DNA from 3 places in the Serratia sp. 2723 genome. Region 1 is predicted to be linked to each of the others. Evidence: predicted binding sites of a transcription regulator. Region 1 holds the regulator's gene; each other region holds the start of a gene.

Region 1 (10,064 bases):
TGAAGATAATCCAGGCTTTCTTGCTGCGCAGCAGGCGACCAATTACCGTACCAAAACCCAACCAGATAATCCCAGCCACGATATTGACGGCAAAGATACCGAAGGCGATGGCCAGAATGGAGTGGTTGTATTTATCCCCCGCCAGGCTAAAGCTCGCCACCGCCCCCAGCGCCATCAGCCAGGCCTTGGGGTTGAGGAATTGCAACAGCCAGCCTTGATACAGACGTACAGGCTTCGGTGGCGGCGCGTCGGTTTCCAGCTTTTCGTAGGCTGCCGTCGCCACTTTCCACGCCAGCCACAACAGATAGAGGCTGCCAAGAATTTTCAAGATCAGGTGCAAGGAAGGATAAATCAGGATCAACCCACCAACGCCAAATGCCACCAGCACCAGAATACTCTGCATACCCAGCATAATGCCGATCATCAGCCATAATGAACGCATAAAGCCGAAATTGGCGCCTGAGGTGGTAAGCAACATATTATTGGGGCCAGGGGTGATCGCGGCCACCCACAGGAAGCCTAGCATCGAAAGAAATAAACTCAGTTCCATGAAGCGGGTGCTCCTCACCCAAATGACTTTTTTGCAGTATGATTGCTAATACATGTGTTTGAAGCTAACAGTGCGGTTCGGATCACACAATAGCCGCCAACAAGAATTTTATTCATTATGTATGAATCCTTTCGCCCCCTGACCGGGGCCAGTAATCCACACCTGCAAACCCTGCTGCCACGGCTGGTGCGCCGCCGCGTGCTGCTGCAACCCCATTGGCAGCGGCTGGAGTTGCCGGATGGCGATTTCGTCGATCTGGCCTGGAGTGAAGATCCCCAGTTAGCCCGAGATAAACCTCGCGTGGTGCTGTTCCATGGATTAGAGGGCAATTTCTACAGCCCTTACGCCCATGGGCTGCTCAATGCCTGGCGTGAGCAAGGCTGGTTAGGCGTGGTGATGCATTTCCGTGGTTGCAGCGGCGTGCCCAACCGCAAGCAACGCATCTACCATTCTGGCGAAACGGAAGATGCCCGCTTCTTCCTGCGCTGGCTGCGTGACAGCTTTGGCGCAGTGCCAACGGCGGCGGTAGGGATTTCCCTTGGCGGCAATATGCTGGCCTATTATCTGGCCCAACAGGGCAATAACAGCCTGCTACAGGCGGCCGTGGTCGTTTCCGCCCCGCTGATGCTGGAACCTTGCTCGATCCGTATGGAACAAGGGTTCTCACGCGTTTATCAGCGCTATCTGCTGGGCCAACTCAAGCAGAATGCCACCCGCAAGCTGCTACACTACCCAGGCACCTTACCCTTGGATCTGTCGCAACTGAACAAGCTGCGGCGCATTCGCGAGTTTGATGATGCGATCACTTCACGCATTCACGGCTTCAGCGACGCGGTCGATTATTATCGCCGTTGCAGCGCCCTACCGCTGTTGCCGCAGATCACCACGCCGTTGCTGATCATTCACGCTAAAGACGATCCGTTTATGACCGATGCGGTGATCCCCGACCTCGCCAACCTGCCGCCTAATATCGAATATCAACTGACGGAGTGCGGTGGCCACGTCGGCTTTGTCGGCGGCACCTTGAAAAAACCGCAAATGTGGCTGGAGCAACGTATCCCAGCCTGGCTTTCTCCTTTTTTGGAACCCACCAAGTGATTATTCCCTGGCAAGAAATTGAACAAGAGACTCTCAACAGCCTGATCGAATCCTTTGTATTACGCGAAGGGACCGACTACGGCGAGCACGAACGTTCGCTGGAACAGAAGGTCGACGACGTGCGCCGCCAGTTGAAAAGCGGCGAAGTGGTGCTGGTGTGGTCAGAGCTGCATGAAACCGTCAACATCATGCCTCGCGGGCAGATCCGCGCTGGGCAGGAGGAAATTTAGTCTTATTGCATGCTATGACTGAGGGAAAAAATCAGGTAACAATGCAGTATTGCAAACCAACGCGCACAATTTCGCCTTGGGCGAAAGGGCATCAGCCATACTAAAAATCTCATTCTGAGCCTGCGCATTTAATACGGAGTGACCCTCGACCATGTCTGCCAAACATCCCGTTATCGCGGTGACCGGTTCCAGCGGAGCCGGCACTACCACCACCAGCCTGGCATTCCGCAAAATTTTTCAGCAGCTAAACCTGCGCGCCGCCCAGTTGGAAGGCGACAGCTTCCACCGTTACACCCGGCCTGAAATGGATGCGGCAATCCGTAAAGCACGCGATATGGGCCGCCATATCAGCTACTTCGGTCCGGAAGCCAACGACTTTGGCCTGTTGGAGCAGAGCTTTATCCAATACGGCAAGAATGGCACCGGCCGCTCACGCAAATATCTGCATACCTACGACGAGGCAGTGCCTTACAATCAGGTACCGGGCACCTTCACGCCTTGGGAGCCACTGCCCGCCCCGACGGATGTCCTGTTCTACGAAGGGCTGCACGGCGGCGTAGTGGCCGATCAGATCGACGTAGCCAAACATGTCGATCTGCTGGTCGGCGTGGTGCCGATCGTCAACCTGGAGTGGATCCAGAAGCTGATCCGCGATACCGGCGAGCGTGGCCATTCCCGTGAAGCGGTGATGGACTCGGTGGTCCGTTCGATGGAGGATTACATCAGCTACATCACGCCACAGTTCTCGCGCACCCATATCAACTTCCAACGCGTCCCGACGGTGGATACCTCCAACCCGTTCGCCGCCAAGGCGATCCCCTCGCTGGATGAAAGCTTGGTGGTGATCCACTTCCGTGGGCTGGATCAGATCGATTTCCCTTACCTGCTGGCAATGCTGCAAGGATCGTTTATCTCGCATATCAATACGCTGGTAGTGCCGGGTGGCAAGATGGGGCTGGCAATGGAACTGATCATGGCACCGCTGGTGCAGCGGCTGATGGAAGGTAAGAAGATCGAGTAAATTATCGGGCGCGGCCAATCACCGCGCCCACCGTTGTTAACGCATCAACAGATGGCGGATAAAACCGACGTGCAGTTTCACCCCAATCTGCATCGCCGCCTCGTCCAGTTTAAAACGGGGATTATGCACGCCGTAGGTGGCACCGATCGCCTCGTTACCGCTGCCGATAAACAGGAAGCACCCCGGCACTTTCTCCTGATAGGAGGAGAAATCCTCGCTGCCAAACATCGCGGAGGTCAATTCCCGCAGCGCCTGTGGCCCCACGGCTTCGGCCACCACCTCGCGCGCAATGGCGCAGGCATCAGGGTGGTTATTGCCGATGGTATAGCCACGCGTCCAGTCAATCTTGTAGCTGGCACCGTGTGCCTGGCTGATCCCAGCGACGGTTTGCTCAACCAACAACGGCACCCGCTCACGTACTTCTTGATTATGAGTGCGTAGCGTTCCCGCCAACCGGGCGCTGTCTGGGATGACGTTATAGCTGTCACCCGCCTGGAAGGTCGCCACCGTCAACACCGGTGCATTTAACGGATCCAGCTTACGTGCCACGATCTGCTGCAAAGCGCTAACGATCTCCGCACCAATCGGCACCGGATCGATACACAGATGCGGCATTGAGCCATGCCCCCCCTTACCTTGCAGCACAATGTCGAAGTTATCGCTGGAGCCACTGAACACGCCCTGCTTCATCCCCACCTCACCGGTCGGGAAGTTGGGCATGACATGCAGGCCGAAGATCATCTTCACGCCATCCAGAACCCCTAAATCCACTAGCTGTTGGGCTCCGCCCGGCGGCACTTCTTCGGCATGCTGGAAGATAAAGCGCACTGAGCCTTGCAACTGCGCCTGCAACTGGCAAAGCACGCTGGCCGCTCCCAGCAACATCGCGCTGTGGGCATCATGGCCGCAGGCATGCATCACCCCTGGCCGGGTAGAGCAGAAAGGTTCGTCGCTTTCCTCCTGGATAGGCAAAGCGTCGATATCGGCGCGCAATGCATAGCACGGCCCCGGCGCTGCGCCCTGCAATTCGGCCACTACGCTATTTGGTGTAGGACGTGAGATCTTCAACGGGCCAAGGCTGGCCAACTGCCCGGCAATGTAATCTGCCGTCTGCGCTTCCTGGAATGACAACTCCGGATTGGCATGCAGGTGGCGGCGCCACTGCAATACCTGTTGTTCCACGCCGGCAATCAGCTGTTCAATGTTCATGTTCATACTCCTTAATTCAGTGCTGGTTGGCGTGCTTTGCCCGCCAATGGCAGGATCACCAGCCCGGAAACCACCATAGCCAGTGCCAAAAAGATAAACGTCGTCATGTAGTTGTGGCTGATGGTGATCAGATACCCGATGGCGATAGGGGCCACAAAGCCACCCAAGGTTCCTCCGGTGTTAATCAGCCCCATTGCTGCACCCATCACTTCCGTAGGCAAGCGCTTCATCGGCAGGGTAAACACGGTAACGAACGAGGCCATCAGGAAGATATAACCCAGGAACAAGAACAGGCTGGCCGTCAGAGCTGATTCGCTGGTAAACACCAGCCAGATGCACAAGGCGCTGAGCAGAGAACTGAAGAAGATCACCCACGGCTCACGCCCTTGCAGGTAGCGCCCGACCAGCCAGCCGGTACCGAGTGAGGAGATCCAGATCCCCAGACCACCGGCGGCTACCACCATGCTGGAAACGTCAATTGGCATTCCCCGCTGCTGTACCAGGAATTTCGGCAGCCAGGCCATCAGGCCGTACGATGGGATGTTGATACAGAAGATCGCCACAAACAGCAGCAACACGATTGGGTTTTTCAGCAGGGCCTTATAGTTGGCTGCGGCTGCCCCAGCTTTGGCGGGTGCCGCCTGTGGCGGATTGGGAACCAGCCACAAGATGCAGGCGGCAATCACGAATGCCAGCAGACCTAGCGCAGAGAACGACCCACGCCAGCCGATGTGATCCAGGCAATAGACTGCGACCAGCGGCCCGACGGTCATCGCCAACCCGGCGGAGGACAGCAGAATGGACTGCGCGAAGGTGCGCTGTTCCAGTGGGAAATTCGCCACTACCGCCTTGGCGCAGGAACACGGATAGCCGGAGTGGCCAATACCGGACAGGAAGCGGAACGTCACCAGCAGGCCCAGGCCGAACCCCAGAATGCCGAAGCACAGGGCAAATCCCCCCAGCAGCAGTAACGAACTGCACAGCACTTTCTTAAAACCAAAGCGGTCATTGAGCCATCCCGCTGGTATCTGGAACAGGGAATACGCCAGGAAAAACATCCCGGTAATGTAGCCCAGTTGTTCCGGCTGTAGATTGAACTCGCGTTCGATAGGTAACAACGCAAAACCCATCACGGTTTTATCGATGTACACCACGACATAGCCCACAAACAGCAAAAAAATCATTAGCGAACGATTTTTCAACACTGATATTCCTTTAAGTTATCACCCAGGCTGCCTACCAGCTTGGCAGGCGTAATTTAATAATGTGATCCAAGTCACTTTATATTTTTAATAACAGTCACTTACAATAACACGCTGAAATTATCGCCTTTTACCGAGCGGCATAAGATACAATTTTGTAAGGGGTGATGCTTTTTATTGATAGGGTAGGGAATGCGCTATTTACCGAAGTTACAGCAGTTGAAAGTCTTCCAGCAGGTGATCCGCAGCGGCAGTATTCGCGGGGCCGCGCGCGCGCTGGAGCAGTCTCAACCGGCGGTGAGTCGTACCATCCGTGAACTGGAACAGACCCTGGAAACCCAGTTGATCATTCGCAGCAGCCAGGGAATGACGCTGACCGAAACCGGCCGCGCCTTCGCCCTGCGGATGCAGTTGATCCTGGAGGAATTGCAGCGCGCTGCCGATGAGATCCAGCAGTTGAATCAACATTCGCAAGGTAACGTCGCCATCGGCTGCTCTTCGCTACTGGCACTCACGGTATTACCCGAACTGGTCGAAGCCTTCAAACAGCCGTTTCCGCAAACCAATCTGCTGATCCGTGAGGCGCAGCTTTCTACCCTGCTACCAGCACTGCGCGAAGGCCGCCTGGATTTTGCCGTAGGTACCGTCAGCCCGGAGTTGCCGCTGGAGGATCTGGTACGAGAACCGCTGTTCAACGCTTCTTTTGGCATTATTGCGCGCCAGGGGCACCCGCTGGCTCAGGCAAACTGCCTGGATGAACTACGTGACGCCAAATGGTTATTGCCGGAAACCGATATGGGCTATTACCAGCAGCTGCGCGCGGTGTTGGGCACTTTCTATCAGCAATTGAGCCGATCGCCCATTCGCTCGGATTCAGTGACCTGCGGCTTGAATATGGTGTTGGAGGCGGATTATTTGACTATCGTGGCGCGGGCGATGAGCGCACCGTTCCATTTGCAGCATCGGCTGGTAACATTGCCTATCGACACGCTACCACAGGCTCAATATTGCGTACTGTATTCACAAAAATCGCCGCTAACCGTGACGGCACGGCGATTTCTTGATTTATTGCGAGCCCACTGCCTGCGCTACCCTTGGTAGGAGGATCACGCCACTTCGCGGATTTCGAAGCTGTGGCTGATGCTGGCGGCTTTACCCAACATCAAGGAGACGGAGCAGTATTTCTCGGCGGAAAGATCCACCGCGCGCTCTACAGTCTTATCGGTCAGCCCTTTGCCGGTGACAATAAAATGCAGGTTGATATGGGTAAACAGACGTGGCGCTTCTTCACGGCGCTCAGAGGTCAGTTTTACCTCACAGTCACGCACATCGTTACGCCCTTTTTGCAGGATCGACACCACATCAATGGCGCTACAGCCGCCGACGGACATCAACACCATTTCCATCGGGCTTGGCGCTTTATCGCCCGCGTTGCCATCCATCAAAACCTGGTGGCCGGACGCAGACTCACCCAGGAATGTCAGCCCTTCTACCCACTTAACTCTTGCCTGCATGTTACACACTCCGGTTAATTTCTTAAAAACAGGGTACGCTTTCGCATACATTCTGGCAACGTAACCTGATGCTAATCATGCTGAAGCGAGACAACACAAGACACCCGCCTCACTCTGTGCTACAAACAGAGCCGCAATAACTCTTTCCAGGTCACCGATTTCAGGGATACGTCCAAGGAAAGGCCCCTATATTGGTATGTTAACAGAATGTAGCTTGCAGCACTCCCCGCAAGTTAATATGCTAGAGCACAAGCGTATTTCTATAACACGCCTCAAAACCTGTTGATAGCCACAATTAAAACACCAGGCTATAAGCACGTTTTACAGGGAACTCTGACCCCTGTGATACAAGGCAGCGATAACAACAGAGGATAACAGCGAATGGTTCTCGGCAAACCGCAAACAGACCCGACTCTCGAATGGTTCCTGTCTCATTGCCATATCCACAAATATCCATCAAAGAGTACGCTGATTCACCAAGGTGAAAAGGCCGAAACGCTTTACTACATCGTCAAAGGCTCCGTCGCGGTGCTGATTAAAGATGAAGAAGGCAAAGAGATGATCCTGTCCTACCTTAACCAGGGGGATTTCATCGGCGAGCTTGGATTATTTGAAGAAGGCCAGGAGCGTAGCGCCTGGGTACGGGCCAAAACCGCCTGTGAAGTGGCTGAAATTTCCTACAAGAAATTCCGCCAGTTGATCCAGGTAAACCCGGATATCCTGATGCGCCTGTCCGCACAGATGGCTAACCGCCTGCAAGTCACCTCAGAGAAAGTGGGTAACCTCGCCTTCCTTGACGTTACTGGTCGCATTGCACAGACCTTGCTGAACCTGGCAAAACAACCTGATGCCATGACTCACCCAGACGGCATGCAGATCAAGATCACCCGCCAGGAAATTGGCCAAATCGTCGGTTGCTCACGTGAAACCGTCGGTCGTATTTTGAAAATGCTCGAAGATCAAAACCTGATCTCCGCACACGGCAAAACCATTGTCGTGTACGGTACGCGTTAATCCCCAGGGAAACGGTGCAGCAATGCGCCGTTTCTTTGCCTGCTGAATAGCCAACCATGTGGCGCCGTCTGATCTACCACCCGGAAGTCAACTACGCACTGCGGCAAACGCTGGTGTTGTGCCTGCCGGTGGCGTTTGGTTTGCTGATTGGCAACCTGCAACTCGGCATGCTGTTCTCGTTGGTGCCCGCCTGCTGCAACATTGCCGGGCTGGATACGCCACACAAACGCTTTTTCAAACGCCTGATCGTAGGTGGCTCTCTATTCGCACTCAGCAGCTTTCTGCTGCAACAAGCCCTGCTGTGGGACCTGCCGTTACCCTTGCTGATGTTGGCAATGGCGCTGTTACTCGGCGTCAGCGGTGAGATCAGCCCACTACATGCACGCCTGCTGCCAGCCGCACTGGTTGCCGCCATCTTTTCCCTCAGCATGGTAGGCACCGTACCAATCTGGTATGCCCCTTTGCTGTATATCGTTGGCACCGCCTGGTACGGGCTGTTTACCTGGGCCTGGTTCAAGCTGTGGAAAGAGCAGCCGATGCGCGAATCCTTAAGCCAGCTGTATATGCAGTTGGCGGACTATTTTGAAGCCAAATACTCATTACTGACGCAGCACACCGTTCCTGAAACGGCCCTGCCGCCGCTGTTGCAACGCCAACAGCAAGTGATGGATCTGATCAGTCTGCTATACCAACAGCTTAACTTCCTGCCCCATGCCGATAACCTGGAGCAGAAGCGCCTGCAACGCACGTTTCAGGTGGCGCTCGATTTGCAAGAGCACATCACCGTCAGCCTGCATCTGCCGGAAGAAGTGCAAAAGCTGGTGGAGCAAAGCCAGGCCGAAGCGATTATCCGCCGCAACGCCCAGGTGATCGCCACGCGCCTGCGGGTGGTGGCCGACGATATTCTCTATCATCGACACTCTGCGCGTTTCAGTATGAAGAATGAGCTGGCGGCGCTGGAAAAAGTGGCCTCACAACACGCAGATAATCCGGTTGGCCAGTTCTGCTATTACCACTTCAGCCGCATCGCACGCCTGCTGCGCACCCAGCACCCGCTTTACCGCCGCAATCTGATGGCCAATCAGTCACGGCTGCCGTTCTGGCCCGCGGTGGTGAGCTATCTGTCATTCAAATCCAACGCCCTGCGCAACGCCACCAGGCTGGGGGTCATTCTGGCGGCAGGCAGCAGCCTGGGCATGTTGTTCAACCTGCCAAAACCCTATTGGATCTTGCTGACCATCATGCTGGTCAGCCAAAACGGCTATAACGCTACGCGGGTGAGGATCCAGCACCGTGCCCTCGGCACGTTGGCCGGGTTGGTGATTGCCGCCGGGCTGTTGCAACTGCAGATGCCGGAGAACGTGACGCTGAGCATCATGTTGGCGATCACCCTGGCAGCCTATCTGATCCTGCGGAAAAACTACGGGCTGGCGGTGATGGGCTTCACCGTGACCGCCGTCTACACCTTGCAGCTCCTGGCGCTGAATGGCACCCATTTCCTGGTCCCCCGCCTGATCGATACCCTTATCGGCTGCGTATTGGTGTTTGGCGGCACGATCTGGCTATGGCCGCAGTGGCAGAGTGGCCTGCTACGTAAAAACGCCCATCAGGCGCTGGAGCACGATCAGACGGCATTACGCTTATTGCTTGAAGAACAGGAGCCGGACCCCAGCGAACTGGCCTACACGCGTATGCAGGTCAATCAGGCGCATAACGCCCTGTTTACCTCGCTCAATCAGGCAATGCAGGAACCGGGGTTTGAATCGAATTATCTGGCAGATATGCGGCTGTGGATCACCCATAACCAGTTTATCGTTGAACACCTGAATGCGATGACCATTCTGGCGCGCGAGCACTATATGCTGACGCCAAAACTGGCTCAGGAGTATCTGCAAACCTCTGAGATAGCTTTGCAGAGCTGCCAGCAGCGCTTGGAATATGACGGCCCGAGTACCAGTAACAGCATCATGCAGCCACCGGACCTGCACCCGGACATGCCGGTAACCGAGATGGAACGCCACCTGCGGCGGATCCTTTCTCACCTGACCGTGATGCATACCATTTCGTCACTGGCGTGGCGCCAGCGCCCACATCATGGGATCTGGCTGAAGCGCAAACTGCGGGAAAGCTGAGGTTGCCGGGGCCGATGCTGAAGTTCGGCCCCGACGAATGACTTAAGCCTTAATCACATCCTGCACGGCCTGCTCAAACAGCGCCATACCTTCA
Region 2 (10,064 bases), on a different contig from region 1:
CTTTCGCATCTTTGACGATCTTCTCTTCCGACATACGGCGATAAAAGCCGTAGGTCGTCATGCGCAGAATGATATAGCACGCGGTAAAGCCGAGCACCACCCAGGACAACCAGCCGCCATAGAACGCCATCATGGTGATCAAGCCGACAGCCATGATGCTGTCTATCAACCCACCAATGATGTTGTTGGTAAAGGTATTGCGGATCACCTCCAGAGAGGAGAAGCGCGACTGAATATCGCCTAAATGCCGTTTCTCGAAGAACGACAGCGGTAGCCTCATCAAGTGATCAAAAAAAGAAGACTTCCATTGCAGGTCAATCATGCTGCCCGTTACCAGCGATATCCAGCCGCGGATCATACTGACAAAGGCGTGGAAGATCAGGAAGAACAGTAGGCCGATACAGATGATTGAAAGCAGATTGGTATCTTTGGCCTGAATAACGTGGTCGGTAACCAGCTGCGTACCCACGGGGATCAGCAGGTTGATCGCCTCAACCACCACCGACAGGAAGAAGATCTTGACCAGGGTGCCTTTTAAGCCGGTCACGCTTCTGACCAGATCCCACAGCTTGACCTTGCTCTTTAACTTGGCCTTCTTGAACTCGCTGTTTGGCCACAGCTCTAATGCTACACCGGTAAAGTGATTCGAGAGCTCTCTAATGCCGATAATACGTTTCCCACTGGCGGGATCGTGGATCACTACGGACGATCGTCTTACCGCCACCAGAACCACAAAGTGGCTCATGTCCCAGTGCAAGATGCAGGGCAACTTGAGTTCTTTGACTTCGTGTAGATCCAGCGCCAGGGCACGGGTTTGCATATTGACCATGGTTGCCGCCTGCACCAGCGTGTTCAGGTTTGCCCCCTGGCTGGAGACGCTGAATTTGCTGCGCAGATTGAAGATATCAATATTCAGGCCGTAGTAGCCACAAATCATCGCCAGGCTGGCCAGACTGCATTCTGACGTTTCCGTCTGCAATATCTGCGGTACCCGGCGGAATAGGCCAAAGTTCAATTTCCGGGTAATATGCTCGAATACATGCTCACTCATCTATCTTCCCCGATATGCTGTTTTTAATGCCATAGAATGGAACAAACATCCATTGATATAGGGGACGACTTTCCAGGAAGACAATGACGTGGGCCTTTAATCCACTCGATAAACTCATCTGCTTGCCTTTATCGCTGAATTCCGTCTCTTTCATGGCTATCAAGACCTTGTAATAATTATCCATCACTATACCATTAGTGTTCGCGGCAGGGATGTTGTAGTCGGATATTTCCTGATTGGTGACCGGGATGCTCGAGATCGAAACTACCCGACCAGGGAATTGGCCAAACTTCTCTGAAGGGAAGGCGTCATAGCGAATATTTACGCCGTCTCCTTTCTTGATGTAAGGCAGACTGTTGTTCGGCAGCCAGATCACCAGAAAATATTTGACGTCTTCAGTTGGCCGTATTTTCGCCAGACTGCCGCCTGCGCTCACCATTTGCCCGTCGGTGACGCTCAATGACTCCACAATACCGGTGATCTGCGCACTGATAATGTTGGTATCTTCCGCATCGGACTCGACGATTTTTCTTTTTAGCTCACTCAGCTGATACTCATATTCTGAGATTTGATTATCGAAGCCGGCGGATTGCGTGAGGATCTCGCTTCTCAGCTTTGATATTTCCAACCCTTCTTGAATACTTTGGCTGTTTAACGCTTGGAAACCACTTTGTTGTTGATAGAACAAGTAACGTTGGTTGTTCAGTTGGTCCTTGGTAATTAGCCCTTTGTCACGGTATTTCTCGTAACTCGCCATCCCGCTACGCATGTGTTCAACCCCTTCACGGGCGCTGGCAACCAGTTTTTTGGTATCTTCATGCGAAAGCATGTACTGGTCTAATTGCCCCTTCAGGTTAAGCAGGGTGACTTCTTTTGAATTTTTCAGCTTCGAAACAATGGATTCAATACTGGCGATCTGCTCTTCCAGTGCGGTTTTTCTTGTCGCACTGAGATCCCCTGAACGTGTCAGCCGCGACGTGCTGATTTCATATAAGGGATCCCCTTGCTTGACGCGATCGCCGATCTGCACATAGCTTTTTTTTACATAGCCTTGTGTTGGCGTATAAATATTGATCGAATGCGGGTAGGTAATGACTTCACCACTGACATCGACTCTTCTGGTGTATTCAAAATGATAGGCAAGAAAACACAGTACAATAACAAAAAGGCTGGATAAGACAGCGATCATCCAAGCAGGGGCTCCTTTCTTTAGCAGGACTTTCCCTTTCCATTTTTGTTGCTGATTTTCAATGACTTCCCGACGGAAAATTTCTTTTCTTTCCATAGCATACTTATGATAACGCTTAGAGGTAGCCCCGAAATGCCAACCGGATATTCACCCAACAGCCAATTTTTCGAAGAAGAAAAGAGCAAACCCAAACGGATTTGCTCTGAAAGCCAATGATGACACTAGAGGGCTATTTATATTGGTTTTCAATATAAATTGATGGTCATCTATAATGGCTTACTTGGTATTGTAACGACCTTCCCAGAAACCTTTAACCGCATTAAAAACAAAATCGGTGAAGACTTTGCCGGTTTCAACGAAAATGCTACCAAGACCTTTTAACGCGCCTTCAGCACCTGTGGTTAAATTACCCATCAGGTCACTCCAAAAACCTGCGCCAGAGACTTCTTGCATTTCAACTTTAGACAGTTCTCTCATGATTTATCCTTAATCAATAATAGGCTTATTCAGCGCAATAATCCATTTTTACAGGCTTGCTTGAAGTGGTGGTATTGCCCCACTTGTCTTCACAGGCAACGGAAATATTGCAGATGTCCTCACCTTCAGCATTCTTCATCTTGTGATACACTTGCACACAGCCCATAGCGCCACCAACAACGGCCATGGCTTTTTGGTCATTAACTTTTTTCACTGTAATATCCTTATTGACTTACAAAGCTTACTAAGAATAAGTATCACTAGGCTCAAGTTATTGAGCGAATAGAATGATATTAATTGCTGTTGCTGTTGCTGTTGCTGTTGTTGTTGCGGCCGAAGAGCTTGCCGATGCCTTCCAGGAAGCCCAGGCCGATACCCACTGTGGCACCAAGAGCATTGCCAAGACCGCTAGTCCAAGCGCTTACCGCACTGGCAAGAGAGTGAATGGCTGAATTGGCTAGTGAGCCAACAGCATTAGCGATATTGCTCAACAGACCTGCGCCAGAAACTTCTGCCATTTCAGTTTTAGATAATTCTCTCATGAATGTAGTCTCTCTATTTATAAGGTTAGATGATGTTGTAATACACAACGTATACAAATGAAACAGCAATAATTGATGCTTCAAATGTCTTGGTGAAGATATTAAAAATCCGGAATGATAATACCTTCAACAATTTCGGAGTATACACTCGTGTTTATGGCGAAATAAACCTATACACGGTGTCAACGATCCATTTAAGGAAAAATCTTATTTATTTCGCGGCTTTCTTTGGTTGTTATCTGATTGCTTCCGACAGAAAATTCTTTCGGATTAATGCTGTCATTTACCGCGTGTATATTCCGTGAAGAGCTTTGCCATATTATCACTGAAAATTGCTCGATATCTGAGGGGGCTGTAACGTCACACGTCGATTTCACCAATCCTTTCTAACGTGTCTACCACCAGGTTCCGGAAGACCATTTGAGCTAGTTTAACAGCAGCTTGAGTATGGCAATCTGCCGGGGCAGGGAAGCGGAAATCGGCGAGCGTCATGCCCAATGTCAGATTACCGGTCCCCGCTGCAAACGGCGAGGCTCCCACTTCTCTGGCCGCAACCGTCTCTGTGACGGATTTACGCTGGCCTCCATGGGCAGAAACGACGAGTCCCGCCGCCTACAATTCCATGCCCGTTGACCGCTGCGTTGATGTCGCGATCATGTTCAACTCCGCACTTTGGGCATTGCCATATCCGCTTGTGTAGCGGCATATCCCGCATTTTGTGACCACAGCAATAACAGCTTTTCGACCTGGCGAGGATTGTTCACCTTGCCGCTGTCTGATTTGATGGCGTAAATGATAACTGGACTGCTTTCCATGTTTTCGTTTTGTCGCTCTTAACATCATCAGTGCTCATTAATATAGTGTATTTGTTTTAACAGGTTAGATGGATATATTAATTGGGTAATCAGCATCTGTTAGGCCAGTAATTTGGTTGAAGGAACGCATACACATATTTTTTATGGATCATAAAAAATCTCTAATCTCATTTTTATCTTAATCTGAATAAGGTTGTCAAATGGGGCGTTGAGTTGTGATGGGGGAATTAAGTTATGGTGATGAATTTAGATTGTAACCATCAGGCATCGTTAAATATATCGAACTTTGGGCTATGATCGGGGCTGGATTCGGGATTCTCTGATGGAATACTTGTGTCTGCTGGCAAAGTAAAATTTTAAAATAATCTTCGGGTCTAAAATTCTTGATGATGTTTATCCGAAGCTTGTATGTGAAAGTGCAGAGTAAGATAAATACCCGGTTAGAGTATTACGTGTCTTATATAGGATGAGATTATTTAATATATACATTTTTTTGTTCAGTACATCAGGTTTGAATTAAATTCTCATCTGACTATCACGTCTTTAGATAATACAAATGCCTTCTGATATGAGGGGCAGGTCAATTTGTTAATGTCATCAAAGGATTGGTTCAATCAACCCCCACCCTAATCCACATTGAGATGGGGGGTGAGGGGCGTCACTAGCCTATAGGCTTAGTCCTCCAGCTTCAGCACCGGCTCTCTCTTCAGCACCACGCGCAGCACAAAGTAATACACGATACCCACTGCCAGCCAGCTAAGGCCAAGGATCTTGGCTTCGATATCCATCTCGTACAGCACAAAGGCGATGATCGACAGGCCGACCAGTGGGAACAGCAGGTGTTTTACCCAGGCCTTGGATTTCTGGCGGATGATGTAGTGGTTAATCACCGACAGATGCAGGATCAAAAAGCCCATCAGCGCCCCGAAATTGACCAGCCGGCTTAGGTTGTCGATGCTGCCGTTGAAGTACAGACCGGAACCGAGGGAGATCACCGCGACCAGCAGGGTACTGACGTAAGGCGTTTTAAAGCGTGGATGCACCTTGGCCAGGATCTTCGGCAGTTGTCGGTCACGCCCCATGGCGAACAGAATGCGAGAGATGGCTGCCTGCGCGACTAACGCATTGGCAATCCCCCAGGAGAGCGCTGTCGCCCAGATGGTGGCCTGTTTTAACCAGGAGCCGCCCGCCAGGTTGGCGGTATCATAGAACGCGGTATCCAGGTTGGTGAAGTTTTGGCCCATGGCCAAATCGGCGGCGATCCAGGTTTGCAGAATAAACAGCGACCCTACCAACAACAGCGCATACAGCGAGGCTTTCCCCACGGCATCGGCCCCGCCTTTGCTCTCTTCGGACAGCGTTGAAATACCGTCAAAACCCAGGAATGACAGCACCGCGATCGACACCGCACCCATCACCAGCGGCAGGCTGAATTGCTCGGCGTTGTAGAGCGGGTTCAGCGTCAGGCCACCGGCACCTTCGCCGGAATAGAGCGCCGTCAGGCCCATCACCACAAAGAGGGTCAGGATCACGATCTCCGCCACCAGGATGTAGCGGTTGGCCTTGGCGGTGAACTGGATCCCCACCAGGTTGATCGCGCTGTTGATCACGATAAAGGTCACGATCCACACCCAAGCGGGTACTTCTGGCAGGATCGGTCCGAGCGCCGCCGCGCTGACGATATACAGCAACGAAGGTACCAGGATGTAATCGAGCAGGATCAACCAGCCGGCAAAAAAGCCGACGGTTTCATGGATGCCGCGCTGGGCGTATGCATAGACCGAGCCGGAAACCGGGAAAGCGCGGGACATCGACCAGTAACTCATGGCGGTGAAGAACATCGCTACCATGCCGATCAGATAGGCCAGCGCCACCATGCCCTGTGAGCCTTCCCAGACGTAGCCAAACACGCCAAACGGCGCAATCGGCACCATAAAGATCATGCCGTAAATCACCAGATCTTTCAGGGTGAGGGTGCGGTGCAGTTCCTGTTTATAACCAAATTGTTCTACAGACATGGCGCTACCCCTAATCCAGCTGGATGTTTAACTGCTTGGCAACGCTGCGCGGCAGCGCGAAACGGCAGGTTTTCAGCGGATCGACCACCTGACAGATTTGCAGATCGCCGGTGATGCTCAGCAGGTTGATGGCGTCGGCCAGCGAGACCCGGCTATAGTCCGCCACGAAGTGCGCCATATTGCGCGTTGCCAATTCGGCAGCTTCGTCCAGCGTTTTGGCGGATGCCAGGGTATAGAGCGTATCGGTGGTGCTCATCATCGGGGTTGGCAGCGCGCGGTTTTTAACTACCGTCAGGTTCACCACCACTTCGCCGGGAATTTCCAGCCCGCATACCGAGACTTCACCATCGCCCATCGCGGCATGCAGATCGCCGAGCGCAAACAGCGCGCCGGGAACGTTAACCGGCAGCCACAGCGTGCAGCCTTCGGTGATGATTTTGCAGTCCATGTTGCCGCCGTGGGCATCTGGTGTACCGCAGGAGACCGGCTCTTCGGCTGGGGCGACGCCAATTACGCCGATCATCGGCTTTAACGGCCAGCGAACGCCGCCAGGCAACAGTGCGAAGCCGTCTTCCAGCGGCACGGTGCGGATCTGTGGCTGTTGCAGCTCATCGCCAATGACGCCCAGGCCCGGAGCGGTGACCATCACTGCCTGATGGCTGGTTGGGGTAATACGTTTAATTTCTACCCGTAACACATCGCCGGGGTTCGCATCCTGCACGTAAACCGGCCCGGTAGCCGGGTTGATACGGCTCCAGTCCAGTTCGGTGAAGGCGGCCAGTTCGGAGGCGATTTGATCTTCGAAGCAGTCACAGGTTTCAAAACAAACGTCGCTGCCGCTGGCAACGGTAGCCACAGGGGCGTTATCGCGCGACATGGCATATACCACGTGCGTACGTGAGATCTTTTCCATGGTGATTCCTATAATGAATAATGAAGCCGAGTTTTTATTATTTATGGCGGTAATGGTAATTTGGCGATACAGCGCCAATCATCAATAAATCACACCCACCGGGGCGGAAGCAAGCACCAGAAAACAGCGGCAGAATGGGCATTTCTGTCAAATTGGCAGGATATGCTTAAAATAATTGTCACGACGGTTTAATACCTTTAACTATGGCGGAGATTTCCGCATAACCGATCGGGAAGTGAGAAAAAATACAGCAGAGTCACCAGCAGAGAATCAACATCATCTGAAAGCAAATGCTTTCGATAATTAACCTGAATAAAATGAGTAACGGGTTTTATAGCTTTAAACGCTATATATGAGAGCGATCCCCCTGGATGACCCCCCAGGGGTAAAAGGGGAGCCTCAGCGATAGCCCTGATACACTTCCGCCACGCGTTTAAAGTACTCCGTCAGGTAATTGATACACACCTGTACCTTGAGCGGCAGCTTGTCCTTCTCGGTGTACAGTGCGTAAACCGGGCGGGGTTCTGAATGGTAGCGCTTGAACAGGATCTCAATCTCGCCGCGTTTGATCTCTTCGATTACCCACATCAGTGGCGCATAGGCAATCCCGGCCCCGGCCTTGAGCCAACGGATCATGGTTTGTGAATCGTTGGTCACGAAGCGCCCCTGTGGGGAAATGCGCGTGCTGATGCCTTCGGGAGCCATCAGTTCAAACTCACTGTCGGGCCGTACGCTGTATTCCAACCAGGAAAAATTCACCATATCCGCCGGTTTTTGCGGTGTGCCATGTTGAGTCAGGTAGCTTTTGGCGGCGCAGACCACCATCGGCATCGAGCCCAGGCGTTTGGAAAACAGGCTGGAGTCCTGCAGTTCGCCAGTGCGGATCACCACGTCCAGGCCATCGGCAATCAGATCCGGGGCGGGAATGCCGGTGACCAGATTAACCGTCAAGCCAGGGTATTCTTGCAGCATGTCGGCGGTCATGGTCGCCAGGACGTTTTGCGCCATGGTGGAGGAACTGCCGATACGCAGCGTGCCGATGGGCGTATTGTTCAGCGCATAAAGCTGCTCATGGACCTCGGCGGCTTCCTGCAGCATGCGGCGACAGCCTTGATAGTAGATTTTACCGGCTTCGGTCAGGCCGATACTGCGCGTGCTGCGGTTAAGCAGCTTCACCTGTAGATCATTTTCCAGTTTGGACACTGTCTGGCTGATGGATGAAACGCTCATGTCGAGCTGGCGTGCCGCCGCGGTAAATGACCCACATTCAACGACTTTGGCAAACACGGACATCCGTTTTAGTCTTTCCATTGTTCACTCTGGCTTAAAAGTGATTTAGATCACAGATTATAGATGAGTTGATAGTAAGCAGGCTAATATAACGCGTCGGGTGTAAAGATCTTCTGAACGCTTGAGCGTGGTCAGCTATGTCGCGGTATACTGCCGTGGTCGCACGATCCCTCCGGTTATCCATACATTCCCTCTCGCGGAAGCCTGCTGTTAGCTTAACCCTTTTTCAGGTTTTTGACCTGGTCCACTACCAGATCGTAACGTTTGGCGTCCGTGCGCTAGAATGTAAATGGAATGTGAAATCAGCAGGGAAAACCCCCGGTGTAGTAAACAATTAAGGATAAAGTGATGAGTTTGCTTCCGGTTATGGTCATTTTTGGACTGTCGTTCCCGCCGGTATTTTTTGAGCTGTTAGCGTCGTTGGCCCTGTTCTTCGTCATACGCCGCCTGTTGCAGCCGACCGGGATTTACGATTTTGTCTGGCATCCGGCGTTGTTCAATACCGCGCTGTATTGCTGTTTGTTTTACCTGATTTCGTGTCTTTTCGTTTGAGGCTGCTGTGAAAACTCTGTCATTAAAAATACTCCGCATCGCCATCACCTTGCTGCTGGTCCTGTTGGCGGCCATCGCCGTGTTCAAAGCCTGGGCGTTTTACACTCAATCACCGTGGACGCGTGATGCCAAATTCACCGCCGACGTGGTGGCGATTGCTCCAGATGTCAGCGGTTTGCTGACCGACGTGCCGATCGCCGACAACCAACTGGTGAAACAGGGCCAGATCCTGATGGTGATCGACCAGCCACGTTACCAACAGGCACTGGCCGAAGCCAACGCCGATGTGGCCTATTATCAGACGCTGGCGGCCGAGAAGAAGCGTGAAGCGGGCCGCCGAGTGCGCTTGGGGATCCAGGCGATGTCACAAGAAGAGATCGACCAATCCAATAACGTGCTGCAAACCGTGCAGCATCAGTTGGCCAAGGCGATCGCCGTGCGCGATCTGGCGCAGCTGGATCTGGAACGGACCACGGTGCGTGCGCCAGCAGACGGTTGGGTCACCAACCTGAACGTCCACACGGGGGAATTTATTACCCGTGGCTCTACGGCGGTGGCGTTGGTGAAGAAAAACAGCTTCTATATCATCGCCTATCTGGAGGAAACCAAGCTTGAAGGGTTGGAAAAAGGTGATCGTGCCGAGATCACCCCGTTGGGCAGCAACCGCATCCTGCACGGCACCGTCGATAGCCTGGCTGCGGCGGTGAATAACAGCAGCAGTACCCCAAACAGCAAGGGGCTGGCGTCGATCGACAGCAACCTGGAGTGGGTGCGTCTGGCACAGCGCGTGCCGGTGAAAATCCTGTTGGATGAGAAAGATCAGCAACACTCTTACCCGGCAGGCACCACCGCGACCGTGGTCATTACCGGTAAGAACGATCGTAACGTCGACAGCGGCTCGCCGTTTATCCGGCTGATGCATCGGTTGCGTGAGTTCGGCTAATGAACAGCCCAACCTTTCTGCGGCTGCGGTTTGCCTGCAAGCTCAGCTTTGCGATTGTCTTCGCCCTGTTTGTCGGATTTCACCTCAATCTGGAAACCCCGCGCTGGTCGGTACTGACGGCTGCCATTGTGGCTGCCGGCCCCGCCTTTGCCGCCGGGGGGGAACCTTTCTCTGGCGCGATCCGCTATCGTGGCTGGCTGCGTATTATCGGCACCTTTATCGGCTGTTTTGTCGGTTTGCTGATTATCGTGACCTGTGCGCGAGCGCCGGTGGT
Region 3 (10,064 bases), on a different contig from region 1:
GTGATGGTGCTGGTGGTAGTGTCGGTTGGCTTTTATCTGAAAACCGGCGGTTTGGCTCAGGTTATGGCCTGGCATCAGGTAGAATCCCAGATGCCGGAGCTGCGTGCGCGGGTGGCCAATGAACGTGCCCAACCGCTGAGCATGGAAGAGATCGCCCGTCTTGGCTTGGGCCTACGCACCTCGTTGCAGGACGATGACAGGAACCTGAACGACTGGATGATGCTTGGCCGTGTCGGGATGGCGTTGAATAATGCCACCACCGCTACCCAGGCTTTTGCTCATGCTTACAGCCTGGATCCGAGTAATATGGAAGTGCGCCTGGGCTATGCTGAGGTGCTGACGCGTTCTGGCGATCCGGAAGACAACAAGCAGGCGACAGCAATGTTGCGTACCATGGTGGCAGAAGATCACACCAACGTGCGCGTACTAAGCCTGCTGGCGTTCAACTCCTTTGAGCAGGGCGATTACCAGCAGGCGATCGGTGCCTGGCAGGTGATGTTGAAACTGTTGCCAGCCGACGACCAGCGTGTAGCAGTGATAAAGCGCAGTATTGAGCAAGCAAAAGTTCAGGTGGGCGCAGAAACTGTTAAACTCTCCGTCAATGTCACGCTGTCGCCAGAGGCGGCAAAAGCATTACCACAACAAGGAACGCTGATCGTTTCGGTTACCGATGGGACCAACCCGGTGCCGGTAGCGGTGAAGCAATTGCCACTTAGTCGTTTCCCGCTATCATTCACATTGGATGACAGCAACGCCATGATGCCTGAGCGTCTGCTTTCGGCTCAGCAGAAGGTGAAGGTGCATGTCAGGCTGTCACAGGATGGTCTGGCAACGCCACGGGCGGGCGACTGGTTTGGCGATAGTACGCTGCAAGCCTTTAGCGGCAAGGAACAGGTCAGCGTTCAGATAGATAAACAGGTTCCCTGATAAAAAGAATCCAAGGGTTTTCATGGAGAAACATATGAATTTTCGCCTGACTGGGCTGGCAATCGCCACGGTGTTATTGGTAGGCTGTGCCAGCTCGCCTGGTGACGATCCGCAAGGGCGTTCCGACCCTCTTGAAGGGTTTAACCGGGCGATGTTTAACTTCAACTATAACGTGATGGATCCCTACGTGCTGCGCCCGGTCGCGGTGGCATGGCGCGATTACGTCCCGATGCCTGCGCGTAATGGCTTGAGCAACTTCACTTCCAACCTGGAAGAGCCAGCCAGCATGGTGAACGAATTTCTGCGTGGCAACCCTTATCAGGGTATGAAGCACTTCAACCGTTTCTTCCTCAACACCCTGTTGGGGATGGGCGGGTTGATCGACGTGGCCGGTATGGCCAACCCGAAGCTGGCGCGTGAAGAACCACGCCGCTTCGGTGGTACCTTGGGGAGCTACGGCGTAGGTTATGGCCCGTATGTCCACTTACCGGTCTACGGCAGCTTCACTATCCGTGAAGATGGTGGTGACTGGGCAGATAGCGTTTATCCGGTGCTGAGCTATCTCACTTTTTGGATGTCGGCGGGTAAATGGGTAGTGGAAGGGGTCGAAACCCGTGCTCAACTGCTCGATTCCGATGGATTGCTGCGCAACTCTTCCGATCCTTATGCGATGATGCGTGACGCCTACTTCCAACGCCATGATTTCCTGGCGCAGGGCGGGGTGCTCAAGCCGCAGGAAAACCCGAATGCCAAGGCGATCCAGGGCGATCTGGACGAGATCGACTCCGCCAACTAAGGATGAGGTTTTTTCAACCTATCCCGAAGTGAATACCGTTTGAAGAAGGATCCCGGAAGTCTAGGGATCCTTTTTTTATGCAAATGATAATCATTTTTACCAAGGATTTTCTGGGATGCCGGGACAGTAAATGCTAAAATCTGCGCCAGGCGACTGCCGCTGGTGACATGGAAGGCAGAGCCCGTGGCTTGGGAACCGGCTTGTGTGGAACAAGGATCGTTTATAGCGGATTGCAGCACGTCACCTTTTACCGCGTTTTGTACCCTCTTTCCTGCCGGTTTTCTGCTGTCGCGATATTTTCGCTGTGATGCGCACGGAGAACGCCAATATGGACCTACTTTCTTCAGGCAATGCCCCTTTCTTGATCGCTCTGCTCCTGCTGTTGTTTATCGGCGTGCTGGAAACGCTGGCGGTGTTTCTCGGTGCTTCCCTTTCCAGCCATTTCGACGCGGCTATAGACTCCCATCCGGATATTACCCTGGGTGAGAACGTTTTCGCCCATGCTCTGAGCTGGCTGCATATCGGGCGCTTGCCGCTGCTGGTCATCATCGTGCTGTTTCTCGGCGGTTTTTCACTGAGTGGCCTGGTACTGCAATGGTTGGCAGTCGGTGAGCTACCGGTGTGGCTGGCAGTGATCGTCGCCCTTATCGTCGCCGTATTCAGCGTGCGCTGGTGTGGCCGCGGCATTGCTCGCTACTTGCCACGTGACGAAAGCAGCGCCGTTTCCACAGACAGCTTTGTCGGCCGCATGGCAATTATGACCGGTGCCACGGCCACGGCGGGCACCCCGGCAGAAGCCAGGTTGACTGACGAGCATGGGCGTACCCATTACATTTTGATCGAGCCGGATGAGGAGGACGTCGCCTTTGTGCGTGGAGCCAAGGTGCTGGTGACGGCCCGCATTTCCGGGTCCCGCTTCAGCGGCACTGCCAACCCTTGGCCGGACCTGCTGTGAACAAGGTGTTTAACGGAATTATTCTGATAATGCTTATGGAGAGGTAACCCTAGTGATAATTAGTGATGGTCTTACGTTTTGGGGGTCGATTGCGGGTGGCATCTTTGTTGTCCTGCTGATTATCGGACTGATTTTTTCACGACTGTATCGCCGCGCTTCGGCGGAACAGTCGCTGGTACGTACCGGTCTGGGCGGGCTCAAGGTGGTGCTGAGCGGTGGTGCCATCTCCCTGCCGGTGTTTCATGAGATTGTTGAAATCAACATGAAGACCCTGAAGCTGGAAGTCAGCCGTGCCATGCACGACAGCCTGATCACCAAGGACAGAATGCGCGTGGACGTGGTGGTGGCATTTTTCGTCCGAGTGCAACCGACCATTGAAGGGATCTCCACCGCAGCGCAGACCTTGGGCCAGCGTACGCTGTCACCGGAAGATCTGCGCCAACTGGTGGAAGACAAGTTTGTCGATGCCTTACGTTCCACCGCAGCGCAGATGACCATGCAAGACCTGCAAGATACGCGCGAAAATTTCGTGCAGGGTGTGCAGAGCACGGTATCTGAGGATCTGGCGAAAAACGGTCTGGAACTGGAAAGCGTATCGCTGACCAACTTTAACCAGACCTCGAAAGAGTATTTCGATCCTAACAACGCCTTTGATGCTGAAGGTCTGACCAAGCTGACGCAGGAAACCGAACGCCGTCGCCGCGAACGTAACGAAGTAGAGCAGGATGTGGAGGTCGCGGTACGCGAAAAAAACCGCGATGCCATGGCGCGCAAGCTGGAGATCGAGCAGCAGGAAGCCTTCATGTCGCTTGAGCAGGAGCAGCAGGTCAAAACCCGCAGCGCCGAGCAAAGCTCACGGATCGCCACCTTCGAAGCAGAACGCCGCCGCGAGGCCGAACAGAGCCGCATTTCCGCCGATCGCCAGATCCAGGAGTCGGAAATCGAGCGCGAGCAGGCGGTACGTACCCGTAAGGTAGAGGCGGACCGTGAAATCCGCGTCAAAGAGATTGAGCAGAGCAAAGTCACCGAAATGGCCGCCATCGAGCAGAAAAAAGTGACGGAAATCGCCGAACAGGATAAGGCCATCGCCATTGCTGCCAAGTCTGAGCAGCAGTCCCAGGCCCAGGCGCGTGCCAATGACGCGTTGACCGAAGCGGTGAAAGCGGAGCAAAACGTGGAAACCACGCGCCAAACCGCCGAAGCCGATCGTGCCAAACAGGTCGCCCTGATCGAAGCCCGTCAAGGGGCGGAAACCGAAGCGATGCAACTGACGCTGAAAGCCCGTGCGGAGAAAGAGGCCGCTGAACTGCAGGCCGCTGCCATCATCGAACTGGCCGAAGCCGCGCGTAAGAAAGGCTTGGCAGAGGCGGAAACCCAGCGTGCCTTGAACGAAGCGGTCAACATGCTTTCCAGCGATCAGACCAGCCTGAAGTTCAAACTGGCGCTGTTGCAAGCACTGCCAGCGATCATTGAGAAGTCCGTTGAGCCGATGAAGGCCATCGACGGCATCAAGATCCTGCAGGTTGATGGGTTGAACCGTTCTGGCGGTGCCGCAGGTGCTACGGCGGCTTCGGTCGGTGGTGGCAACCTGGCCGAGCAGGCGATGTCTGCCGCTCTCGCCTATCGCACGCACGCCCCGGTTATCGACTCCCTGCTACAGGAAATCGGTATCAGCGGCGGTTCATTGCAGGCGTTGACCGCGGCTTTACCGCAGGCACAGCCCGAAGCCCCAGCGGTTCAGCCTGAAGCTCCACGGGTGCAGGAAGAAATAGCGGAACAAAAAGTGGAGTCCTGTATACCGTCCGATGAGCACAGCATTACGACAGTAAGCTTGTCCTGAGTTACGGCTGGTCAGGGGATTAACAGAAAAACAAACGGCGGGATAATCCCGCCGTTTTTACGTCTCTGTTTAGGAAGACAGATTAGAAACGGTAGTTGAAGCCAGCACCGTACAACCAGGCTTTACCTTCGGAGCGGAAGGTGTATGGGCCTTCATTAATCGTCACTCGTTGACCATGCATATACGAAATACCGACGTCAACGGAGGCATCTTTGTTGAAGGCGTAGCTCGCCCCGGCGCTCAACCATGTACGGTCCTGATCCGGGATCGAGATGGAACGATTTTGTGCCGGTACCGGGCTGTCATCGAAGGCGATACCGCCACGGAAGGTCCAGTTATCGTCGTAGAAGTAAGTGGTACCTAACGCGATACGGTAAGCATCACGGAAGCCTTCATGCTTCTGGAACAGCTCTTGACCATTGTTGCCCGTCGCTCTCAACTCCTGGAACTGGCTCCAACTGGTATAAGTCATGCTGTAGTGGACAGCCCACTGAGGCGCCACTTTGTTATACCCTGAGATTTCCCACATTTCTGGCAAGTTGAGATCCAGAGAGCCTGGGATCGTGTTGCCGTTAGTACCCCATGGTAAACCTGTAATGGGCTGCATTGGGTTCAGGGCCGAAGGCAGTTGGCTGCTATAATCGCCATCGAACTTGATTTTCACTTTTGAGCGATAAGTAAAACCGTAGCGGTTGTTCTCATCCACTTCGTACAGAATACCGGCATTCCAGCCGTAGCCCCACTCGTTTCCATCCAGCTTGGAAATTTGTGTATCGGCTGGAAGCCCCAAGCGTTTACCACTTTCACCGGCATAACGCTCAAGTTTGGCATCAGCGTTGACCGCGTCAAAACCTAAACCGAAGCTGAAATGTTTATTCAAACGGTAAGCAGCGCTGAGGTTCAGGTTAATGGTGGTGAGGTCGGTTTTCCCGGCGTAAGGGCCAGCGGTGTAGCTGTCATTAAATTCGGTAGCCAGGCCATAGTTGCTGGTTACGGAGCCACCGATAGCCCACTGTTCGTTCAGTGGTTGGATATAGTGCAGATCCGGTACCCAGGCGGTTGGCGCGATATTCTTCGCGTCCAGGCTCTGGCCTGAAGGGGAGGTGCCTGAGATGTCTACATCAGGATCGATAAATACCACACCTGTGGAGAACGAGGGGCGGTCAAACATCATCATGGTCGCCGGGTTACGACTTGCCGAGGCTGCGGTATCCGCCACTGCGCCTTCGCCAGAATAGGCTCGCCCTAAACCAACTGCCGAAAACTCGTTCAGCTGGAATCCTGCGGCATACACGTTCGAAGAAATAATTGCCACTGCAGCTGCGAGAGCTGATTTAGTGAATAGGTTTTTCTGGCTCATGACCAAAACCTCATTTTATGTGTTTATTATTTAAACAATGTTACACAAAGTAACATGGAGCGCGCGATTGTAGGGTCCGTTATCAATCTGACAAATCAGACCAGTGGCTGAATTATAGGTCCGACCTGTTAAGATGTTGCAACTTTGTTTTTGAATTATTTCCAAGTTGATATCAGAAAAGAGATCTACGTAACAAAAAATGACCGGTACATAACAAAACTCTTATATTTTTTTACCGCAGGGCGATTTAGTTATGTGATTTCCGTCACTTAAAATGCTTACAAAAAGTAAGGCTAGTGATTGGCAAGCCCGAGGAGTAAAATAAGCACAGAATTTTGTTTATTTGCGCCAGATCATAAATGGCTATTTGGGCGAGCTTAACCGCGGCCCGTGAGGAGATTTCAACTATGTCAGATGCAATCAATAAATGTAACGCTCAGGAAACTGCGGCCTGCTGCTGTGTCGATGTCGGAACCGTGATGGATAACACCGATTGCACCGCTTCCTACAGCCGAGTGTTTGCCAATCAGCAAGATGCAGAGCAAACCCTGGCAGCACTGACTGAAAAGGCGCGCGGCGTGGAGTCCGATCCTTGTGACATCAGCAGTAGCATTAAACCGGTTGACGGCGGCGTGCAACTGGATGTGGATTTCACCTTCTCCTGCCAGGCAGAAACCATGATCTTCCAGCTCGGCCTGCGTTAATCCTGACCCGATCCCGTAGGGGCGTAATATGCGCCCCTGCTGGTATCCGCACCGCTTTACCCCCTACCAGAAAGTTGCTCCCGCTCTCAGTTTTCACTTCTGCCGGTTTGCCAAATGTAAACATTTAGTTAACAATGATCTCATCAGGTCAGACCTCTTTTTGTCCGTTGTGTTGACGGCTACTCTTCAGGAGCGTTTATGAGTAAGGCATTGCCGCTGGTTACCCGTCTCGGCGACCGTATCGCCATTGTTCAAGGGCTGCGTACCCCTTTCGCCAAGCAGGCTACCGCTTATCACGGTATACCTGCGGTCGATCTTGGCAAGACTGCGGTGAGCGAGCTGCTGGCGCGTAGCGGCATCGATCCCGCCCTGATTGAGCAACTGGTATTTGGCCAGGTGGTGCAAATGCCTGAAGCGCCGAACATTGCGCGGGAAATTGTGCTTGGCACCGGCATGAGCGTGCACACCGATGCCTATAGCGTTTCACGTGCCTGTGCCACCAGCTTCCAGGCGATTGCCAACGTGGCGGAAAGTATCATGGCCGGCAGTATCCGTATCGGCATTGCCGGTGGGGCGGATTCTTCCTCCGTGCTGCCGATTGGCGTTAGCAAGGCGCTGGCTCGTACCTTGGTGGACGTCAACAAGGCCCGCACGCTGTCACAGCGCCTGAAGCTGTTCAGTAAGCTTAAGTTCCGCGATCTGATACCGGTGCCGCCCGCCGTAGCGGAATACTCTACCGGCCTGCGCATGGGGGATACCGCCGAGCAAATGGCGAAAACCCACGGCATTACTCGCGAGCAGCAGGATGCTTTGGCACACCGCTCGCATCAACTGGCTGCCAAAGCCTGGCAGCAGGGGCTGTTGCGCGATGAAGTGATGACCGCCTATGTGCCACCGTATAAAACCCCGCTGGCCGAAGATAACAACGTCCGTAAAGATTCCAGCCTGGAGTCTTATGCTCGCTTGAAACCGGCATTCGATCGCCGCCACGGTACCGTCACGGCCGCCAACAGTACGCCACTGACCGATGGTGCGGCAGCGGTGCTGATGATGAGCGAGTCCCGTGCGAAAGAACTTGGCCTGGAGCCTCTAGGCTACCTTCGCAGCTTCGCCTTTGCCGCCATTGATGTCTGGGAGGATATGTTGCTCGGCCCTTCCTATGCCACCCCGTTGGCGCTGGATCGTGCCGGTATTACCCTGGCCGACCTGACCCTGATCGATATGCACGAAGCCTTTGCGGCGCAAACGCTGGCCAACCTGAAAATGTTCGCCAGCACCGAGTTTGCCCAACAGAAGCTGGGGCGTGAGCAGGCGATCGGTGAGGTGGATATGGAAAAATTCAACGTGTTGGGTGGCTCCATCGCCTATGGTCACCCGTTTGCCGCTACTGGCGCACGCATGATCACCCAGACGCTGCACGAGCTTAAACGGCGCGGTGGCGGTCTGGGGCTGGCCACCGCTTGTGCGGCTGGGGGATTAGGTGCGGCGATGATCGTGGAGGTGGACAAATGAGTTTCGAAAACGCATTGCACGAACAGCGTGCCAAGCCTTCGGCATTTCATCTGACCTTGCGCCCGGACAATATTGGCGTGATCACCATCGATGTGCCGGGGGAGAAGGTCAATACGCTGAAGGCGGAGTTTGTTGAGCAGATCAACGACGTGCTGCTCAAGGCACAGCAGCTTGCCACCCTGGAAGGCTTGGTGATCCTGTCCGGCAAGCCAGATTCCTTTATTGCCGGTGCTGATATCACCATGATTGCCGCGTGCCATACGGCCCAAGAGGCACAAACGCTGGCGAAGAAGGGGCAGAGCACGCTGGCACAGATTGCCGCGTTCCCGGTGCCGGTGGTTGCCGCCATTCACGGTGCTTGCCTTGGGGGCGGGCTGGAGTTGGCTTTGGCCTGCCATAGCCGCGTCTGCTCACTGGATGACAAAACGGCGCTCGGCCTGCCGGAAGTACAGTTGGGCTTGCTGCCTGGCTCTGGTGGCACCCAGCGCTTACCCCGCCTGATTGGTGCCAGCAAAGCGTTGGATATAATGCTGACGGGCAGACACGTTCGCGCGCGTCAGGCACTACGTATGGGCCTGGTGGACGAGGCCGTACCGCAATCCATTTTGCTGCAGACCGCTATTGAGCGTGTAAAACAGGGTTGGAAGTCGCGTCGTGCGTTACCGTGGCAGGAGCGCCTGCTGAACGGTCCGTTGGGCAGAAGCCTGCTGTTCAGCATCGTGCGTAAGAAGACCCTGGAGAAAACCCACGGTAACTACCCGGCAGCGGAGCGTATTATTCAAGTGGTGCGCACCGGTCTGGACCAGGGTAGTGCCAGCGGCTATGAAGCGGAGGCCCGCGCCTTTGGTGAGCTGGCGATGTCGCCACAGTCTGCCGCATTACGCAGCCTGTTCTTTGCCTCTACGGCGCTGAAAAAAGAGCGCGGCGGGGATGCTCAACCCCATGAATTACAGCGTGTCGGCGTACTTGGCGGCGGTCTGATGGGCGGCGGTATCGCCTGCGTCACGGCGACTCGAGGTGGACTACCGGTGCGCATTAAAGACGTGAATGAGCAGGGGATCAACCATGCGTTGAAATACACCTGGGATCTGCTGGGAAAGCGGGTACGTAGCAAACGCATGCGTCCGGCAGAGCGTCAGAAACAGATGATGTTGATTTCCGGCAGCACCGATTACAGCGGTTTTGAACGGGTCGACATTGTGGTGGAGGCGGTATTTGAAGATATCGCGCTCAAGCAGCAGATGGTGGCCGATATTGAACGTTATGCCGCGCCGCATACCGTATTTGCTTCCAACACCTCATCATTGCCGATCGGCCAAATCGCGGCGCAGGCGGCCAGGCCGCAGCAGGTTATTGGTCTGCACTACTTTAGCCCGGTGGATAAAATGCCGTTGGTGGAAGTGATCCCGCATGCCACGACCAGCGAACAAACCATTGCCACCACCGTTGCTTTGGCCCACAGGCAGGGGAAAACGGCAATAGTGGTCGCCGATCGTGCTGGTTTTTACGTCAACCGTATTCTTGCCCCTTATATTAATGAGGCGGCGCGCTGTCTGCTGGCAGGCGAGCCGATCGAATCGGTGGATAAGGCTTTGGTCGATTTTGGCTTCCCGGTGGGCCCCATCATGCTGTTGGATGAAGTGGGTATCGACGTCGGCACCAAGATTATCCCGATCCTGACGGCGGAACTGGGGCCACGCTTTGCCGCTCCTGCGGCGTTCGACGCGGTGCTGAAAGACGGTCGCAAAGGGCGCAAGAATGGCCGTGGTTTTTATCTGTACCCGGCCGAGGGCAGCAGGTCACGCCAGAAGCGCAAGAGCGCAGACAGCAGCATCTATCCACTGCTGGGTATCACCGCCAAGGCGCATATTCAGCATGCGGAGATCGCCCAACGCTGTGTGATGATGATGCTCAACGAGGCGGCGCGTTGCCTGGATGAGGGCGTGATCCGCAGCGCACGCGACGGCGAT

The links. Region 1 encodes CRP, which controls carbon source genes, mostly activating them, when cyclic AMP is high. Its sites were predicted from a motif close to ATGTGANNNNNNTCACAT; they were not measured.
Region 2: a site for CRP is predicted at 8,334-8,351, ahead of aaeR (HTH-type transcriptional activator AaeR). Genes of this name have one in related genera too.
Region 3: a site for CRP is predicted at 6,132-6,149, ahead of ABIE29_RS19060 (YfcZ/YiiS family protein). Genes of this name have one in related genera too.

The regions. Positions count from the first base shown of each region.
Region 1 covers NZ_JBNDIN010000010.1:132,195-142,258, reverse strand. The annotation lists gene ABIE29_RS16075 (LysE family translocator) at 1-550, opposite strand, end outside; gene ABIE29_RS16070 (hydrolase) at 668-1,648, shown strand; gene ABIE29_RS16065 (YheU family protein) at 1,645-1,878, shown strand; gene ABIE29_RS16060 (phosphoribulokinase) at 2,030-2,899, shown strand; gene ABIE29_RS16055 (amidohydrolase) at 2,936-4,114, opposite strand; gene ABIE29_RS16050 (MFS transporter) at 4,120-5,313, opposite strand; gene ABIE29_RS16045 (LysR substrate-binding domain-containing protein) at 5,503-6,411, shown strand; gene ABIE29_RS16040 (OsmC family protein) at 6,417-6,824, opposite strand; gene crp (cAMP-activated global transcriptional regulator CRP) at 7,206-7,838, shown strand; gene ABIE29_RS16030 (YccS/YhfK family putative transporter) at 7,895-9,970, shown strand; gene argD (bifunctional acetylornithine/succinyldiaminopimelate transaminase) at 10,013-10,064, opposite strand, start outside.
Region 2 covers NZ_JBNDIN010000018.1:12,178-22,241, reverse strand. The annotation lists gene ABIE29_RS21180 (peptidase domain-containing ABC transporter) at 1-1,051, opposite strand, end outside; gene ABIE29_RS21175 (HlyD family secretion protein) at 1,044-2,336, opposite strand; gene ABIE29_RS21170 (hypothetical protein) at 2,517-2,717, opposite strand; gene ABIE29_RS21165 (hypothetical protein) at 2,743-2,931, opposite strand; gene ABIE29_RS21160 (hypothetical protein) at 3,011-3,259, opposite strand; partial or broken gene rihB (ribonucleoside hydrolase) at 3,620-3,772, opposite strand; partial or broken gene ABIE29_RS21150 (zinc ribbon domain-containing protein) at 3,806-4,010, opposite strand; gene ABIE29_RS21145 (APC family permease) at 4,749-6,092, opposite strand; gene ABIE29_RS21140 (acetamidase/formamidase family protein) at 6,103-7,005, opposite strand; gene aaeR (HTH-type transcriptional activator AaeR) at 7,405-8,316, opposite strand; gene aaeX (p-hydroxybenzoic acid efflux pump operon protein AaeX) at 8,644-8,847, shown strand; gene aaeA (p-hydroxybenzoic acid efflux pump subunit AaeA) at 8,855-9,790, shown strand; gene aaeB (p-hydroxybenzoic acid efflux pump subunit AaeB) at 9,790-10,064, shown strand, end outside.
Region 3 covers NZ_JBNDIN010000014.1:55,688-65,751, forward strand. The annotation lists gene ccmI (c-type cytochrome biogenesis protein CcmI) at 1-927, shown strand, start outside; gene mlaA (phospholipid-binding lipoprotein MlaA) at 962-1,723, shown strand; gene ABIE29_RS19045 (OB-fold-containig protein) at 2,052-2,678, shown strand; gene ABIE29_RS19050 (flotillin family protein) at 2,731-4,518, shown strand; gene fadL (long-chain fatty acid transporter FadL) at 4,601-5,878, opposite strand; gene ABIE29_RS19060 (YfcZ/YiiS family protein) at 6,286-6,582, shown strand; gene fadI (acetyl-CoA C-acyltransferase FadI) at 6,781-8,094, shown strand; gene fadJ (fatty acid oxidation complex subunit alpha FadJ) at 8,091-10,064, shown strand, end outside.